DNA from 4 places in the Kitasatospora sp. NPDC041988 genome. Region 3 is predicted to be linked to each of the others. Evidence: riboswitches for the same ligand, from Rfam matches in the RefSeq annotation. Region 3 holds a riboswitch; each other region holds the start of a gene.
The links. Region 3 has a riboswitch for cyclic di-AMP ahead of ACZ6NC_RS07345 (M23 family metallopeptidase). Riboswitches for the same ligand answer to the same signal wherever they lie in the genome.
Positions count from the first base shown of each region.

Region 1 (4,172 bases), on a different contig from region 3:
GCTGGCGGTGTAGTCGAAGTCGTTGAGGTAGGCGCCGTGCTCGATGCCCCAGCCACCGTTGTGGTAGGCCGCGAACTCGGTGACCACGTGATGGTGCTGGGCGTTCAACCAGACGAAGATCCCGTCCTGCAGGTTGTTGTGGGCCAGGCAACGCTGGAAGGTCCAGACCCCCTCGCTGTTCTCCGGCCACTCGAAGCCGGACGCCCCGTTGGCGCCCTGGACGCCGACGGCCACGCAGTCCAGCGCCTTGCCGCCGGTGCCGGCGCCCAGGTTGAAGCCGGTGAGCCGGTAGGCGCGCGGATTGGGCTCCAGCACGGTGCGGGAGGCGACGCAGGACTCGTAGACGATGTCGTCGGACGGCTGCTGCGGGGTGCGGGTGTCCAGCGGGCCGTCCCACCAGTAGGCGTCCTCCCAGGTGTCGTGGCTGATGCAGCTGCGGAAGGTGATGCCGTGGCTGGCGTGCGGGACGTACGCGTGGTTGCCGGCGTCGCGGACCACCACACCCTCGACCACGGTGCCGCGGGTGGCGTCCCCGAGCAGGTGGAAGTGGAGCCCGTACCGGCCGAGGACGGGGGCGGTGACCGGGACGGCGCCGTCCGGGCCCTTCCAGGTCTCCTTGGTCTCGGCGCGCGGGCCGACCCAGCGCAGGGCTGCGTGCCGGACGTCGGCCCGGCGGGAGCTGGTGACGTGGACGTGCGCCCGGCCCTTGGTGGTGCCCTCGACCCGGACGCTGCGGGTCAGGTTGAGCACCTCGGCGCCGACGGTGACGCCCCCTCCGGCCGCCACCCGCGGGTGGGCGTACTTGAGCGGTGCCGCCAGGGTGACGGTGGATCCGCTGACGGACCGGACGGAGACGAGGTCGTAGCGGGCGGAGAAGCCCTCCTCGTCCGGCGGGCCGGTCGGGGTGACGGCCAGTTCGTCGCCGGGCTGCCAACCGGCGGGCGGGGCGGCCAGGGTGAGGCTGGTGTCGCCGGCCCGCAGCTCGCCGGCGGCGCGGACCCAGGCGGTCCTGGCGGCGCCGTCCAGCCGCAGGTACCCGGCGCCGGTGACCCAGAGTCCGACGTCGGTGTCGACCACCTTCATGCCGTCGCCCTGGAACCGCTTCTCGTCGACGGCCGGGAAGCGCAGGGTGTGCACGGCGGCGCCGTCGGGGGCGAGGGCGAGGGTGCCGCGGACCTCCACGTTGCCCGCCGAGGCGAGGGTGACGGTGCGGTCGGCGGCGAAGGTCAGCGCGCCTGACGGCTCGACCAGCAGCGAGGCGACGGTGGCGTCGGTGTCGAGCAGCACCTTGTCGGTGATCCGGACGGCGCTCTGCGGGCCGGGCACCTTGCCGCCCCAGCCGGCCGGGTCGGACCAGCGGCGGCCGCCCTGGTCGACGGTGGGCGCCGCGGCGGGCTGCCCGGGTGCGGCGGGGGTGCCGTCCGGGGTGCCGGCGGGCGGCGGCGCGCCGTGGCCCATCCCCGCCGCGTCCGGGTCGGTCCCGGCCGCGGCGGAGCCGCCGGCGGCCGCGACGGGTTCGGCCGGGCCGCCCAGCGAGCGGCGCAGGACCTCCTCGCCGCTGACCGCCGCGAACACCGTGCCGACGGCGAGCCAGCGCAGCATCGTCCGGCGGCGTACGGGAGTTCGCGGATCGGCGGGCGGGATGTCCGGTCTGCGGCGTTTTGCCCGGCGGTACACCCGGCGGCGCTCTTCCGCCGGACGGCTCGCGTCCGGCTCCTCGTCCATGGCCATCGTTGCGTAGCCCTCCCCCCAGACGGCTGCGTCAGTCCTGACCCTCTGAAGCATAGGCAGTTGCGTTGACCCCGACGGGCGTTGCGCGAAAACGGTCATTTCTGATCATGGTGGACAGCCATCCGACACCCCTCCCGCAAACCGTGACGAGCGTCACACATGTTTGCGGTTTGAACTTAAGTCTGCTTAACGTGCTCCCCGTTCGTGGCCACACGGACCCAGCTCATCCGCAACGCCGAGTCCTGCCGTCGGGTGCGCTGGCAGCTAGAAAACGCACCACGGCAGGAGCGGGGGAACCACAGGTAAGTCGCCCCGGACCGGTCCGCGTACCGGTTCAGGGCTAGGGGTGAAGCCGCGTCCACAGCGCGGCCGGGCAACTCCAGCCCGAATCCGACAGCTCACCTCGCAGGCGTGGGAGAGGACCGCATCTTCATGCTGCCCACCAACGGCACCCGCCTGTCCGGCCGTACCCGTCGCGCGATCGCCACCCTCGGCGTCGTCGGCATCGGCCTCACCGTCCCCTGCCTGACCTCCGGCACCGCCTCCGCCGCCTCCGTCGCCACCTGGGACAAGGTCGCCCAGTGCGAGAGCACCGGCAACTGGAGCATCAACACCGGCAACGGCTTCTACGGCGGCCTCCAGTTCACCAACAGCACCTGGGCCGAGTTCGGTGGCACCGCGTACGCGGCCCGCGCCGACCTCGCCACCAAGGACCAGCAGATCGCGATCGCCGAGAAGGTGCTCGCCGTCCAGGGCCCCGGCGCCTGGCCCGTCTGCTCCGTCCAGGCCGGTCTGACCAAGGGCGGCACCCCCGCCGCCGTCGACACCACCACCGCCGCCAAGCCCGCCGCGCAGACCCCGGCCCCGGCCGCCAAGCCGGCCACCCAGGCGCAGCCCCAGGCCGCCGCCAAGCCGGCCGCGCCGAAGGCCGACCGGGCCCCGGCCTCCACCGACTCCGCCAAGCCGCAGGGCGACCAGAACTGGTCGCAGAAGTGGCAGGACAAGGCCGACGACTACACCGTGGTCGCCGGCGACTGGCTCTCCTCGATCGCCGACAAGAACCACGTCCAGGGCGGCTGGGAGCGGCTGTACGAGCTCAACCGCTCCACCCTGGCCGACGGCCCGCACGTCATCTACCCGGGCCAGCACCTGACCTTCGGTGACCGCGCCAAGGACCAGGCCTCGGACGAGTCCGGCAAGAACTTCGACTGGTTCAACCGGTCCTCCGGCAACTCCGGCCAGGCCGCCGCCGGCACCGCCGCCGCCAAGCCGGCCGCGCAGACCCAGGCCGCCAAGCCGGCCGCCCAGGCCCAGACCCAGGCGCCCGCCCAGGCCGCCACCGGCAGCATGGCCGCCGCGGTCGCCTTCGCCGAGTCGAAGGTCGGCCAGGCGTACGTCTACGGCGGCACCGGCAACGGCGGCTGGGACTGCTCCGGCCTGACCCAGGCCGCGCTGCGCGCCGCGGGCATCTCCGTCCCGCGCGTCGCCGCCGACCAGGCCGCCGCCTCCACCCACGTCTCGCTGGACGCCCTCAAGCCGGGCGACCTGCTGTTCTGGTCCAACAACGGCCAGGACTCCGGCGTGTACCACGTCGCGATCTACATCGGCGACGGCAAGTACGTCGAGGCCGCCAACCCGAGCGCGGGCGTGCGCACCCAGACCATCGCCAACTGGGCCCCGGACTTCGCCGGCCGGGTCTGACCCACAAGCGGCTCCCGAGCCGACACCGGTACGCCGAAGCCCCCGGGGAGAGTCTGGTCGCTCCCCCCGGGGGCTTCGGCCTGCCCTCCCCACGGCGGCGAGCGGGACGGCGGAGGCCGTGGTGGAATCAGCGCGCAGCGGGCATGCTGCTGCTTCGCACCCGAGAAGGAGTCTCCATGGCCCAGGTCACCGTCACGCTCGACGCCAATCTCGCCATCGACGTGATGATGCTCGCCGGCACCAGGAACCCGCAGGACGCCGTCGAGCTGGTCCTGCGCGACTACCTGGCCCGGGGCCGGCGCACGGAGACCAGGACCGGCGACGCCGCCGACGGCCGGCGGGTCAGCCCGGACCGCCCGACCGCCCAGGAGGGCTGAACGACGCAACGACCGGGGCCCGGAGAGCGGATTGCTCTCCGGGCCCCGGTCGTCGTCGTTCAGCGGGCGCCGGCGCCCGTGGAGCCGCGCATCACCAGCTCCGGCTGGAACATGAACTCCCCGCGCTGGGCGGCGTTCCCGCCCACCTCCTCCAGCAGGGCGTCGACGGCCGCGGTGGCCATCGCCTCGACCGGCTGGCGGATGGTGGTCAGCGGCGGCTCGGTGAACGCTATCAACGGCGAGTCGTCGAAGCCGACCACCGAGACGTCGTGCGGCACCGAGAGCCCGCGCTGGCGCACCGCGCGTATCGCGCCGAGCGCCATCATGTCGCTGCCGCAGACGATCGCCGTGCAGCCCTTGTCG
Region 1 covers NZ_JBVJCO010000027.1:137,143-141,314, reverse strand. Annotated here, with positions in the region: gene ACZ6NC_RS25835 (hypothetical protein) at 1-1,731, opposite strand, end outside; cyclic di-AMP (ydaO/yuaA leader) riboswitch at 1,994-2,158, shown strand; gene ACZ6NC_RS25830 (transglycosylase family protein) at 2,143-3,432, shown strand; gene ACZ6NC_RS25825 (hypothetical protein) at 3,609-3,809, shown strand; gene ACZ6NC_RS25820 (LacI family DNA-binding transcriptional regulator) at 3,869-4,172, opposite strand, start outside.
Region 1: another riboswitch for cyclic di-AMP. It lies ahead of ACZ6NC_RS25830 (transglycosylase family protein); the one in region 3 lies ahead of ACZ6NC_RS07345 (M23 family metallopeptidase).

Region 2 (4,172 bases), on a different contig from region 3:
GTGCTCACCGCTGCAGCGGCGACCGCGGTCGCCCTCTCCGCCCAGGTCGCCGCCCATGCCGCGCCGAGCCCGTCCCCCAAGAAGGAGGACGTGAAGGCGCAGATCGACCAGCTCCAGGAAGAGGCGGAGCAGGCGACCGAGAAGTACAACGGCGCCAAGGAGCGGGCCGACCAGCTCCGCAAGCAGGCCGACCAGCTCCAGGACCAGGTGGCGCGCGGTCAGGACCAGATGACCCAGCTTCAGGGCGGGCTGGCCGCGGTGGCCGGCGAGCAGTACCGCACCGGCGGCATCGACCCGTCCGTGCAGCTGATGCTCTCCTCCGACCCGTCCGGCTACCTGGACAAGGCCTCCAGCGTGCAGCAGGCCAGCTCCAGCCAGACCGAGGCGCTCAAGGGCCTCCAGGACCAGCAGCGCCGGCTGGACCAGCAGAAGACCGAGGCCGCCGCGATCCTCGCCTCGCTGGACACCACGACCAAGGACCTGAACCAGTCCAAGGCCGACGTCAACCAGAAGCTCAAGGCCGCCCAGGACCTGATGAACTCGCTCAGCGCCTCCGAGCGGGCCGCGCTGAAGGCCGCCCAGCAGCAGGACGACCGGGCCTCGCGTGACAGCGCCCGGGCAGACCTCGGCAGCCTGCCGCAGGCCGGCGGCTACGCCGGGGCGGCCGTCTCCAACGCGATGAGCAAGCAGGGCTCGCCGTACATCTGGGGCGCCACCGGCCCGAGCACCTTCGACTGCTCCGGCCTGATGGTCTGGGCGTACGGGAAGGCCGGCGTCTCGCTGCCGCGCACCTCGCAGGCGCAGGGCAACGTCGGCACCCGGGTGCCCTCGCTGGCCGAGGCCCAGCCGGGCGACCTGATCATCTACCGCGACGACCGCAGCCATGTCGCGATGTACATCGGCAACGGCATGGTGGTGCACGCCCCGCACACCGGCGACGTGGTGAAGGTGATGAAGGCCGACGCGATGAAGATCAACACCATCCGCCGGGTCTGACGGACCGACACGCCCACGGGCCGCGATACGGCCCTGTGATCCGCGCCACCTCCGGTCGGGGGTGGCGTCGGCGTTCCCGACCGCATGGTGATAAATGATCAGCTCCGCGTACGGCGCTGGTCACACCCGGTCATATTCACAAATGAACTTGGGTATTCTTCCGTCTTTTTTCTGACAAGGATTTGAACGGATCACGGTTCTGTTACTAGGGTCGTGACTCGAACCACCGCACAGTCGATCACCCAGCCTGGGTGGCGGCGGGGGTTTACCGCCGAGTTCGTGAAGCAGCGGGACGGGTCGCAGGACCGGTCCGACGGGGAGCCCAGCAGTCGGGGGCGCTGTGGAGCGGAGCCGGGGAACCACGTTCCTCGGGGTGAATCGGCGCCAGGTCGGCCGCTGGAACGGCCGGTGAGGCGTCGTAGGGCACGCTTCCGGCCCGAACCCGTCAGCTCACCCGGTAGGCGGGCGTTGGAAGAAGGAGTCCGCCTTCGTGGCGTCCCATCGTCGTCCCAAGCCTGCCGGCCGCGCCCGGGTCTCGATCCTGACCGGTGTCGCCGCCGCGGCCGTCGCCCTCTCCGCACAGTCCGGCGCCCACGCCGACCCGACGCCGACCAAGGACCAGGTCAAGGAGCAGGTCGACCAGCTCAACGAGCAGGCCGAGCAGGCGACCGAGAAGTTCAACGGCGCCCAGGCCAAGCAGCAGGAGCTGCAGAAGCAGGTCGGTGAGCTGCAGGACAAGGTGGCCCGTCAGCAGGCCTCGGTGACCGAGGCCCAGGGCGGCCTCGCCGAGATCGCCGGCGAGCAGTACCGCACCGGCGGCATATCGTCGACCGTGCAGCTGATGCTCTCGTCCAGCCCGGACAACTTCCTGAACCAGGCCGGTGCGCTGACCCAGGCCAGCAGCACCCAGTCCGGCGCGCTGAAGGAGCTCCAGGAGCAGCAGCGCAAGCTCGACCAGGACCGCAACGAGGCCCAGGCCAAGCTCGGCGAGCTGGAGACCACCACCCAGCAGCTGAAGGCCTCCAAGGAAGAGGTCCAGGGCAAGCTGGCCAAGGCCCAGGACCTGCTCAACACGCTGACCGAGCAGGAGCGCCAGGCGATGCGCGCGGCCGAGGAGAAGGCCGCCGCCGAGGCGAAGGCGAAGGCGGACGCCGCCAAGGCCGAGGCCAAGGCCAAGGCGGACGCCGACCGTGCATCCCGCGACAACACCCGCAGCGACCTCGGCGCGTCGTCCTCGACGCCGGCCGCCGCCAAGCCCGCCGCGCCGTCCGCGCCCGCCGCCAACGGCTCGCGCGCCTCCGCCGCGATCGCCGCCGCCGAGAGCAAGCTCGGTTCGCCGTACGTCTACGGCGCCACCGGCCCGAGCTCCTTCGACTGCTCCGGCCTCACCGGCTGGGCCTACGCGCAGGCGGGCGTGTCGCTGCCGCGCACCTCGCAGCAGCAGGCCGGTTACGGGACCAACGTGGGCACCAACATCGCCAACGCCCAGCCCGGCGACCTGATCATCTACCGCGCGGACGCCAGCCACGTCGCCCTGTACGTGGGCGGCGGGCAGGTCATCCACGCGCCGAAGCCCGGCGCGGTGGTCCGGTACGAGACCGCCACCATGCTGCCGATCTCCGCCATCGTGCGCGTCTGATCCGCATCAGCCCCAGTGGGCCCGGTCTCCCCTCGTGGGAGGCCGGGCCTGCGGCTTTTCCGGCGGCTCGGGCAGATGTCCGATTGAGGGTCAAATATTCGGGTTGGGAGGGGTTTGGACTCGATCGCCCGGACTCGCTAACGTCTGCCACCGGACTCCCGCTCACGAGCCGCCCGCCCCCGGTGCGGCGGCGGGGCCGGGCCGCAGGATTGGAGCCACCGTCGCATGGCCGTGCACCGCCGTTCCCCGCTGTCAGGAGCGCACGCGCTCGCCCGCGCGCTGGTGCTGACAGCGGCGGCCACCACCGTGCTCGGCCTGGCCGGTGGCGGCACCGCCCAGGCCACGCCGGGCTCGCCGGACACGCCCTCCAGCCGCAAGGACGTCAAGGCACAGGTCGAGCAGCTCTACGACGAGGCCGAGCAGGCCTCGGAGAAGTACAACGCGGCGCTCGACGCCCAGCAGCGGCTCCAGCACGAGACCGGCACCCTCCAGCAGCAGGTCGCCGTCGCCCAGGACGAGCTCAACCAGCTGCGCGGCGACCTCGCCACCGTGGCCGGCGCCGAGTACCGCGGCGGCGGCATGGCGCAGACCGTCCAGCTGATGCTCTCCACCGACCCCGAGGGCTACCTCTCCAGGGCCCGCAGCCTGGACCAGGAGGCCGAGCGGCAGAACGAGACGCTGCACGAGGTGGTGGGCCGTCAGCGCCGGCTCGACCAGCGCCGCGCCGAGACCTCCGTCAAGCTCGCCGAGCTGGACCAGAGCCGCCGCACCCTGGCCGAGAGCAAACAGCAGATCCAGCAGCGGCTGGCCGAGGCGCAGAAACTGCTCAACAGCCTGGGTGCCGGCGAACGGGCCCGGATGGCCGCCCAGGACGCCCGCGAGGCCGAGCAGCGCGCCACCCGCGGCACCGACCGGCTCGACCTGGGCACCGCCCCGCCCGCCTCCGAACGCGGCGCCGCCGCGCTGGCCGCGGCCGTGAAGATGATCGGCTCGCCCTATGCGTACGGATCCACCGGGCCCCGCGCGTTCGACTGTTCCGGTCTGATGTACTGGAGCTGGCGGCAGGCCGGAGTGACCCTGCCGCGCACCTCGCAGGCCCAGGCGTACGCCGGCCAGCGGGTCGGCATCTCCGAGGCGCGACCGGGAGACCTGGTGATCTTCTACCGGGACATGCACCACGTCGGCATGTACGCCGGCGGCGGGGTGATCGTGCATGCCCCGTACCCGGGCGCCAAGGTCCGGTACGAGAGCGTCAACGCGATGCCCGTCGCGGGGGTGATCCGGCTCTGAGCCGGCCCGGGCCGACACCTCCTCCCACCGCTGCCGGGGCACGCCGCTGCACGCTGTCCCGGCGCGGTGCGCTGCTGCTCGCCGCCGGCGGGCTGGCCCAGCTCTCGCTGCCCGGGGCCGCCCCGGCGGCGCCCGCGCGGGCGGCGGGGGACCACCGTGCGGAGGTGACGGCACTGCTGGCCGAACGGGCCCGGGCCCTGGCCGCCGGGCCGCCCGCGCTGCCGCTCGCCGAGGCGGGCTACCGGAA
Region 2 covers NZ_JBVJCO010000002.1:149,772-153,943, forward strand. Annotated here, with positions in the region: gene ACZ6NC_RS03615 (C40 family peptidase) at 1-996, shown strand, start outside; cyclic di-AMP (ydaO/yuaA leader) riboswitch at 1,323-1,476, shown strand; gene ACZ6NC_RS03620 (C40 family peptidase) at 1,487-2,635, shown strand; gene ACZ6NC_RS03625 (C40 family peptidase) at 2,861-3,925, shown strand; gene ACZ6NC_RS03630 (hypothetical protein) at 4,090-4,172, shown strand, end outside.
Region 2: another riboswitch for cyclic di-AMP. It lies ahead of ACZ6NC_RS03620 (C40 family peptidase); the one in region 3 lies ahead of ACZ6NC_RS07345 (M23 family metallopeptidase).

Region 3 (4,172 bases):
ACCGGGCACGAGGTCATCAAGGAGCACGCCGTCGCCTCGGCACTGGCGATGCGGGCCGGCGCCCGGGAGAACGAGCTGCTGGACCGGCTCGCCGACGACGAGCGGATGCCGCTGGACCGGGCCGCGCTGGACGCGCTGCTGGCCGACCGGCTCTCCTTCACCGGCGCGGCCGGTGCGCAGGTCGCCGAGGTCGTCCGCCAGGTCGAGGCCGTTGCGGCCGCCTACCCGGAGGCCGCCAAGTACGCTCCCGGCGACATCCTCTGACGGTTCCTCGGGCGACTGCTCAGACGACTCCCAGGCATACGAGGGCTCCGCTGCCGGTCAGGTGGCGGGGCCCTCGGGCGTTCCGGGGGCCCGCGGGGCGGACGTCGTTCCAGAGGCGGTTCCGGCGGGGAGGTGGCCCGGGTCGAGCGGCGGGCCGTTGGTGCCGCAGGAGTAGCGGCAGTCCGGCTCGGCCACCGGGTGGTCCTCGGCGGCGAGGACGTTGCCCCGGACGGTCGTGAACGCGATGAGTCCGCCCGTGACCAGCAGCCCGGCGCAGATCAGCATCGCCGTCCGGAAGGCGGAGTCCACCGAGGACGGCACCTGGTAGGCGTCGCCGCTGAGCCCGGCGAGTGCGGGCAGCGCGGCGACCGCGAGCAGACCGGCCGCGCGGGCGGCGGCGTTGTTGACGCCGCTGGCGATGCCCGCGTGCCGGACCTCCACCGCCGCCAGCACGGTCGCGGTCAGCGGTGCGACCAGCAGCACCATCCCGCAGCCCATCACGGTGACGGCCGGCAGCACGTCCGTCCAGTACGAGGCCCCCGCGCCGATCCGCAGCATCAGCAGGACGCCGACCGCGCAGAGCAGCGGGCCCACGGTGAGCGGCAGCCGTGGGCCGATCCGCTTGCCGAGCCGGCCGGCCCGGGCGGAGAACGCCAGCATCAGCACGGTGATCGGCACCAGGGCCAGCCCGGAGACCAGCGGGGAGAAACCGGAGACGATCTGCAGCTGCACGACCAGCAGGAAGAACACCCCGCTGAAGGCGGCGTAGACGCAGAGGGTGACCAGGTTCACCGCGGTGAACAGCCGGGAGGAGAAGAGGCCGAGCGGCAGCATCGGCTCCTGGGTGCGGCGCTCGACCACGATGAAGGCCGCGCCCAGCAGCAGCCCGGCCGCGCCGGTCAGCCAGACCCCGGGGGTCAGCCCGTCGCCGGCCGCGGTCAGGGCATAGGTGACGGAGCCCAGGGCCAGCGCGGCCAGCGCCGCGCCGAGCACGTCGAACCGGCCGGTCGCGCTCTCGTCCCGGCTCTCCGGCACGTGCCGGGAGGCCACGGCCACGACCACCACGGCCAGCGGGACGTTCAGCAGGAAGATCCACCGCCAGCCGGGGCCGTCCACCAGCCAGCCGCCGAGGAAGGGGCCGACCGCGGCCGCCACCCCACCCAGGCCCGACCAGAGGCCGACCGCCGCCGAGCGGTCGTCCGGGTGGTAGACGGCCTGAAGCATCGCCAGTGAGCCGGGGGTGAGCAGCGCCCCGCCGATGCCCTGGACCGCGCGGGCGGCGATCAGCACCTCGATGGTGGGCGCGGCGGCACACGCGGCCGAGGCGACGGCGAACCAGATCACGCCGAGCAGGAAGACCCGGCGCCGGCCGTAGCGGTCCCCGAGCGCGCCGCCGAGCAGGATCAGCCCGGCCAGGGTGAGCAGATAGGCGTTGAGCGTCCACTGCAGGGCGGCGAGCGGGGCGCCGAGATCGGTGCCGATCCGGGGCAGGGCGACGTTCACCACCGTGCTGTCGAGCATCGCCATGCTGGAGCCGAGCACCGTCGCCAGTAGTACCCAGCGGCCCTGCGCGGTGCCCAGACGCAGGGTGCCGGCCTCGGAGGTGGTCACGGCCTGATCGTCCGCCCCCGGGGGGCGACGTGACAAGGCTCACCGGGGGTGTGTCGGCGAATGGCTTTCCGTAGCCGATCACATGCGGACGGGCACCGAAATCGGCGGAGCGTCGTGGATCAGTGGCGCGCGGTGAATCGATTGTGCACATACTGTGCAGCCGATCATTCGGAGTGTCACCGTCTTCCCGGCTTTTGTTTCCGGTTCAAGAGATCGACATTGCTTCACCCGGATGGATGGGTTTTAGTTCAGCGACCGCCCGGCGTTGGCCCGGGTGGCCACCGGGTGGAACGCCTAGTCCTGCCGCTGCCCGGTGGTACGAACTGAACTCTGTTCGGCAGGAGCGGGGGACCCAAAGGTAAGTCGCCGGACCGGAATTCACGGTCCGGCTTGGGGTGAAGCCGCACATGCGGCCGGGCAACTCCAGCCCGAACCCGACAGCTCACCTCGCAGGCGTCGGAGAGGAAATTCCCCATGCCCGCACATGCTCGTCGTATCGCCCTGCCCCGCGCCGCCCGCATCGGCATCGCCACCGCCGTCACCGGCGCCGCGTTCGCCCTTCCGCTGGTGACCACCATCAGCGCGCAGGCCCACACCGCCCCGGCCGCGAAGCCCGCGCAGACCAGCACCTGGACCGGCGCCACCAGCGTCGACGCCGCCCCGGCCGCCGCCGCGCAGCCGGCCGCCGAGGCCGCCAAGCCGGCCGCCGCCCCGGCCGAGGAGAGCTACAAGGTCGTCGGCGGGGACTCCCTGTCGAAGATCGCCAACGCCAAGCAGGTCGAGGGTGGCTGGCAGGCGCTGTACGACCACAACCGCTCGGTCGTCGGCAGCAACCCGAACCTGATCTTCCCGGGCCAGCAGCTCGCGCTGGGCACCAAGGCCGCCGCCGCTCCGGCCGCCGCCGAGGCCGCCAAGCCGGCCGCCCCCGCCAAGTCCGCCTCGCAGGACTCCGCGAAGCCGGCCGCCCACGCCGCCGCCCCGAAGCCGGTCCAGGCCGCGAAGCCCGCGCAGGCCCCGGCCACCAAGCCGGCGCCCGCCGCTGCCAAGCCGGCCGCCCCGGCCACCACCCCGGCCCCGGCCGCGGTGGCCAGCACCTCCGGTTACGTCGCCCCCCTCGCCAACCCGAAGCTCGGCACCGCCTACGGCGTGGCCGGCTCGATGTGGGCCTCGGGCCACCACACCGGTGCCGACTTCGTCGCCTCCACCGGCACCCCGCTGCGCGCCATTGCGGCCGGCACCGTGGTGAAGGCCGGCAACGGCGGCGCCTACGGCAACGAGGTCGAGATCAAGCTCGCCGACGGCAAGTACGCCCAGTACGCGCACCTGTCCTCGATCGGCGTGAAGATCGGTCAGACCGTCACCGTCGGCCAGCAGATCGGCCTCTCCGGTGCGACCGGCAACGTGACCGGCCCGCACCTGCACTTCGAGATCCGCACCGGCTCGGAGTACGGCTCGGACATCGACCCGATCGCCTACCTGCGGGCGCACGGCGTCTCCATCTGACCTTCGGGCAGAGACCACCGCAAGGTGCGGGGCGTACGACCTCCCGGGATGGTCATGTCGGGTGACCGCTCGACCGGGTGATCGCCGCACCTCCGGCGGAACAACGGGCGCGGGACACGCCCAGGCCGGCCCGGCTCGCGAAGCTACTTCGCGAGCCGGGCCGGCCGCTGTTGTTTCCGGGAGGGTCTCCGGTCCGATTTCCGGCCGGGTTTCCGGTCCGGTGCCGGCCGGGTTTCCGGCGGTTTCCGGCGGTTTTCGGCGGTCTTCGGACCGGCGTCGGGGATGGGCGGTGGCCGGGTATTCCGGACCGGGGTCACGGCCGTTTTCGTTCGACTGATCAGGTCGCCGATTCCCGTGGCAGCCTGATCGGCCGTCAGGTTGGTGTGGCCCGAAGGTCAGTTCGTGCTGCCCGTCCGTCCGGTCAGAACCGGTGGGCGGGCAGTCCGCTGTGGGCGGCGGTCAGCAGCTGGTGCACCCGGTGGCCGAACTCGTCGGCGTCGTGAGCGGGTTCGGGGAAGACCAGACGGACATCGCGGTGGCCGTGCGGGTGGTCCAGGCGGAGCACCAGGCCGTACCGGTCGAGCGCGAGCGGGCGGATCTCCGGTCGCCCGGTGAGGAGGTGGGGGTCGATCAGCCGGGTGAGCACGGCGAGCGCGTCGGGGTGGTCGTCGGCGAGGTGGGTGAGCAGGCCGGCCTCGTACGGAGCGAGCGGGTCGGGTGTGGCGAGGGCGAGATCGGCGCCGGTGAGCGCGCTGGTGCCGTACGGGGTGGCGAGGACGGCGTGGGCGACGTCC
Region 3 covers NZ_JBVJCO010000005.1:35,474-39,645, forward strand. Annotated here, with positions in the region: gene purB (adenylosuccinate lyase) at 1-264, shown strand, start outside; gene ACZ6NC_RS07340 (MFS transporter) at 322-1,875, opposite strand; cyclic di-AMP (ydaO/yuaA leader) riboswitch at 2,187-2,346, shown strand; gene ACZ6NC_RS07345 (M23 family metallopeptidase) at 2,350-3,378, shown strand; gene ACZ6NC_RS07350 (DUF2470 domain-containing protein) at 3,800-4,172, opposite strand, start outside.

Region 4 (4,172 bases), on a different contig from region 3:
GAGGGGCCGTTCTTCCCGGAGAACTGCTACGACTTCCAGAACGGCCACCGGGTGCGCTGCACCTTCCCGGCCGGGCTGGGCGCGTACCAGAGCGCGACGGCGCAGGTCCCGGTCCGACTCGCCCCCACCGTCCCCGTCGGCGACCTGAGCGGCGGCTATGTCGCGGTGCGCGGTGACGACGACCGGAACGATGCGAACAACCGGCAGCCGTTCACGATCCACGTCGTGGAGACCGCCCGCTCCTGACGGGGCAGGCGGTCTCCACGTCCGGTCCTAGCGGTAGACCCGGACGTAGTCCGCCGCGAAGGTGATCGGAGTCGTGCCCTGCGGCGCGGGGTGGTACTGCCCCGCGCTCAGGGACAGGTTGAGGATCGGGTACGCCGACCAGTTGGCGCCGACGCCCGTACCGTCCGAGAAGACCTTCACACCGTTGATGTACCAGTCGACCGAGGTGGCGCCGTAATGGGTGCCGACGGTGACCCACTTGTCATGGGCGATCGCCGTCGCGTCGGTGACGTACTTGTGGTTCGGGTTGATGTGGTTGGTCAGCTCCAGCAGGTTGGCGTTGTCCGTGTGGTACTCGAAGCTGTCGATCTCGCCGTGGGTGCCGCTGGTGCTGTTCCAGGTCCAGAGCGCCGGCCAGGCTCCGGTACCGGCCGGGAGCTTGACCCGGGTCTCGATGTAGTCGCCGGTCTTCACCTTGAAGCCCTCGCTGGAGTACTCGGTGGTGAGCAGCCCGGTGTCCCAGGCCTGCTTGCCGTTCTCCAGCGTGTGGGTGCTCGGCTTGGCGGTGAAGGTGGCGACACCGCCGGAGACGCTGACGTTGTTCTTGTTCAGCCAGTCGAGCTTGTTGTCGTTCGGGTTGTGGTCGCCGTAGTGGTACGAGCTGCTCTTGTCGGCGGTCCAGCGGGAGCCCAGGGCGAGGCTGTCGAAGTCGTCGGACCAGGTGAGCTTCTTGCCGGCGACGGGCACAGCGGTGGTCGGGGTGCTGGTCGGCGCGGGGGTGCCGGTCGGCGCCGGGGTGGGGGTGGGGCTCGGGGTGGCGGTGGCGTTGGAGACCACGAGCTGCCGGGAGGCCAGGTTGTGCCAGGCGCCGCCGTTGTCCTGCCAGAAGCCGAACTGGGTGTAGGTGCCGGCCGGCAGCGTGCGCGAGCCGGTGGTGATCGACAGCCCGCTCGGGCAGATCTGCGCGTTCGCGACGTTGCCGGGGAAGTCGAGGTTGTGGCCCGCCGCGTCGCGCACGCCGACGCCGACCGTCTTGGCGGTGAAGCAGGCCGACGAGTGGACGGTCAGCGAGGCGGTGGAGGCCTTGCCCGCGACCATGGTCGCCGGGCCGAGCTTGTCCTGGGTGACGGTCGGCGCGGTGGCCGCCTGGGCCCCGCTCACCGCCGGTACGCCGAGCAGGCCGGCGCCGCTGATGGCGAGCGCGCCGGTGACGGCGAAGGCGGCGTTGCGGCCGCGGCGGGAGGGGCGGGCATGGCGCGGCGCGTTGCGCCGGGCAGGCTTCTGCATGGCAGTGTCCTCTGCGACGCCTGCGAGGTGAGCTGTCGGGTTCGGGCTGAGGTTGCCCGGCCGCCTGTGGAGCGGCTTCACCCCTAGCCGCGGCCCGCGCGCGGAGAGCGCACGGGCCTGGCACTGACCTGGGTCCCCCGCTCCCGTCCGCTGTGGTGCTCGGTTGCCGGCCGGCGGGTGGACAGGACTCGGCGTCCCGACGGCGGAGGTCCGCGAAGCGGACGTCCCGTGCAGGCTAGGCAGGCCGTCCGGGAGGCGACAACCCGACGGGGGGCGTTGTCGCGCAGCTCACAGTGGAGTCGATCAACGACGGTACGGAGTGGATCAGTTGGCCGACCGGTCAGCCGAGCCAGCCGTCCACCTGGCTCATCGCGTCCGGGGACCAGGCCAGCTCCAGGTGGTTGAGCCCGGTGAGCAGCCGGGTGCCGCCGACGGTACCGATCCCGGTGGCGTCCAGGGCGCTGCGGGTGAAGACGATGCCGTCGCTCGGCCCGCGGTTCTCGTTGAGCACGCCGGGGATGTCGGCCGAGCCACCGGCCAGCAGGTAGGTGCGGACCGCCACCGGGATGCCCGCCTGCTGGAGCGGCCCGATCAGCGAGCCGGCGTCGATGGCCGCCTGGATGCCCTGGCCGGAGGTGTAGTAGCCCTGGCCGCCGTAGTAGGTCGTCCACCAGTCCTGGGCGGAGCCGTCCACGCCGTAGGTGGCGTCCCACCGGGCGAGCAGCTGGCGCTGGCCCGGGTAGCAGTCGTACCCGCCGCTGGGCAGCACGCCGAGGCAGGGCTGGGCGGTGTACGTGCCGTAGCAGGTCATGTACAGGTGCGGCGACGGCGCGTTGGCGGTGCCGCCGCAGGCCGGCCAGGTGGCCAGCGAGAACGCCCAGCCGTGCGCGTACACGTAGTCCAGGCCGCCGTTCGGCCCGCCGACGGTGACCAGGCGGCGGACGTCACCCGCGTACGCCCGGCCCCAGGAGGGGCGCACCGAGGACACGTACGCGCGGGCCGCGACCTCGCCCTTGCTCCACGCGACCACGTCCACCTGGGGCACCCCGAGCCGGGCGCGGATCAGGGCGATCGCGTCGCCGACGGCCTGCGCCTGGAGCAGGTTGTCGCCCTGCTTGTGGGCGAACCCGATCGCGAAGACGCGGTGGCCGGTGCCGGCGAGGTACTGGGCGAGGCCGGTGGAGGGGCAGGCGGACGCGCCGCAGGTGCCGCTCTCGTTCGGGTCGGCCCAGGCGCGGTCGGCGTTGTCGTTGGCGCCGTGGACGAGCAGGACGGGCGTGGCGCGGCTGCCGGTGTCCCAGCCGGCGGCGGAGTAGAGCAGGAAACGCCCGGAGAAGGGCTGGCGGACGCCGCCGAAATAGGTGAGGCGGGCGCCGTCCTGGTCACCGCGCCCGCCGGGCGGGTACTGCTCGGCGCGGAAGCCGGTCGTGGTGTCCAGGTAGCGCTCGACCTTGGCCCAGCCGTTGCCGGGGGCGGGGAAGGTGGCCTCCAGGGCGAGGGACGCGGTGGCGGGGGCGGTGGCCGCCGACACGGGTGGGGGCGCGCAGAGGAGGAGCGCGGCGAGGGTGAGGAGGACGGTGAGGGCGGCGGGCAGGCGTCCGGCGGTACGGCGCCAGGCGGTGGGCGGGCGCGTACCGGCGGGCGGGCGTCCGGCGGCGGGGCGCGAGGCGGTGGGCAGGCGCCCGGCGGCAAGGCGCTCAATGGCGGGCAGGCGTCTGGCGGTACGGCGCGAGGTGGCGGGCATCGGCGGCTCCCTGGTCGGGCCGGTGGGCGGGCGGGCTGGTGGCGGGCTGGGCGGGGCCCACGTCCCGGTGGGCCGGAGCTGCACGGTACGGCCGGGCCGCCGGGCCGCCCATGTGCCGGCGTCACACCCGGCGGGCGGGCGGCGTGGCGGCCCGTGCCGTGGCGGGGTGGCCGCAACGCCGCCGCGGAGGTCACCCGTCGGATAGGTTGGAGCTCCACCCGCAGTGCCGTGCCGCCCAGACCAGAGACGAGGACCCGTCCCGCCATGACCGCGCCCCTGCCCGCCTTCGCCGGCCGCACCTACCTCTTCCAGGTCGACAACGGCGCGGCCTTCCGCAACGCGTACTCGGCCGACGGCAAGCGGCTGCGCTGGGAGGGCCTCGGCGAGTCGGCCGGCCAGTGGGAGGACGTGGCGCTGCACGTCGCCGAAGTGGGCCCGGAGCTGTACTTCGTCAGCTGGACCGAGCAGAGCGGCATCACCGTCAGCCACGTGATGGACCTCGGCAAGCTGACGGTGCGTGCGTTCTGGACGTACGAGGGCGAGGGCGGCCGGGTCGGCGAGCTGCACACGGGCACGCTGGAGCCGGTGGCCTGAGCGGGCGGGTTGTGCCCTCCTACGCGGGGTACTCCGGTCCGACCGGTCTGACCGGCCAGACCCGTGAGCCCTTTCAGACCGGCTGGCCCGGCACCTTGAGGTGCTGCGAGAGCCACTCCAGCGAGGACGGCAGGAGCTTGCTCCAGGTCTCGAAGTTGTGGCCGCCGGTGTGCAGCATGCTGTACGAGACCTTCATCGGGCTCTGCACCGCGGCGACGAACGCCTCGGTCTCGCGCCGGTAGTTGCCGTCGCCCTCCTTCGTCCCGGCCAGCAGCACGGACACCTTGGGCTGCGGCAGGTTCTTGAGGCGCCACATCAGGTC
Region 4 covers NZ_JBVJCO010000039.1:21,608-25,779, forward strand. Annotated here, with positions in the region: gene ACZ6NC_RS30960 (hypothetical protein) at 1-246, shown strand, start outside; gene ACZ6NC_RS30965 (glycoside hydrolase family 16 protein) at 274-1,512, opposite strand; cyclic di-AMP (ydaO/yuaA leader) riboswitch at 1,515-1,640, opposite strand; gene ACZ6NC_RS30970 (esterase/lipase family protein) at 1,853-3,256, opposite strand; gene ACZ6NC_RS30975 (MoaF-related domain-containing protein) at 3,521-3,850, shown strand; gene ACZ6NC_RS30980 (alpha/beta hydrolase) at 3,924-4,172, opposite strand, start outside.
Region 4: another riboswitch for cyclic di-AMP. It lies ahead of ACZ6NC_RS30965 (glycoside hydrolase family 16 protein); the one in region 3 lies ahead of ACZ6NC_RS07345 (M23 family metallopeptidase).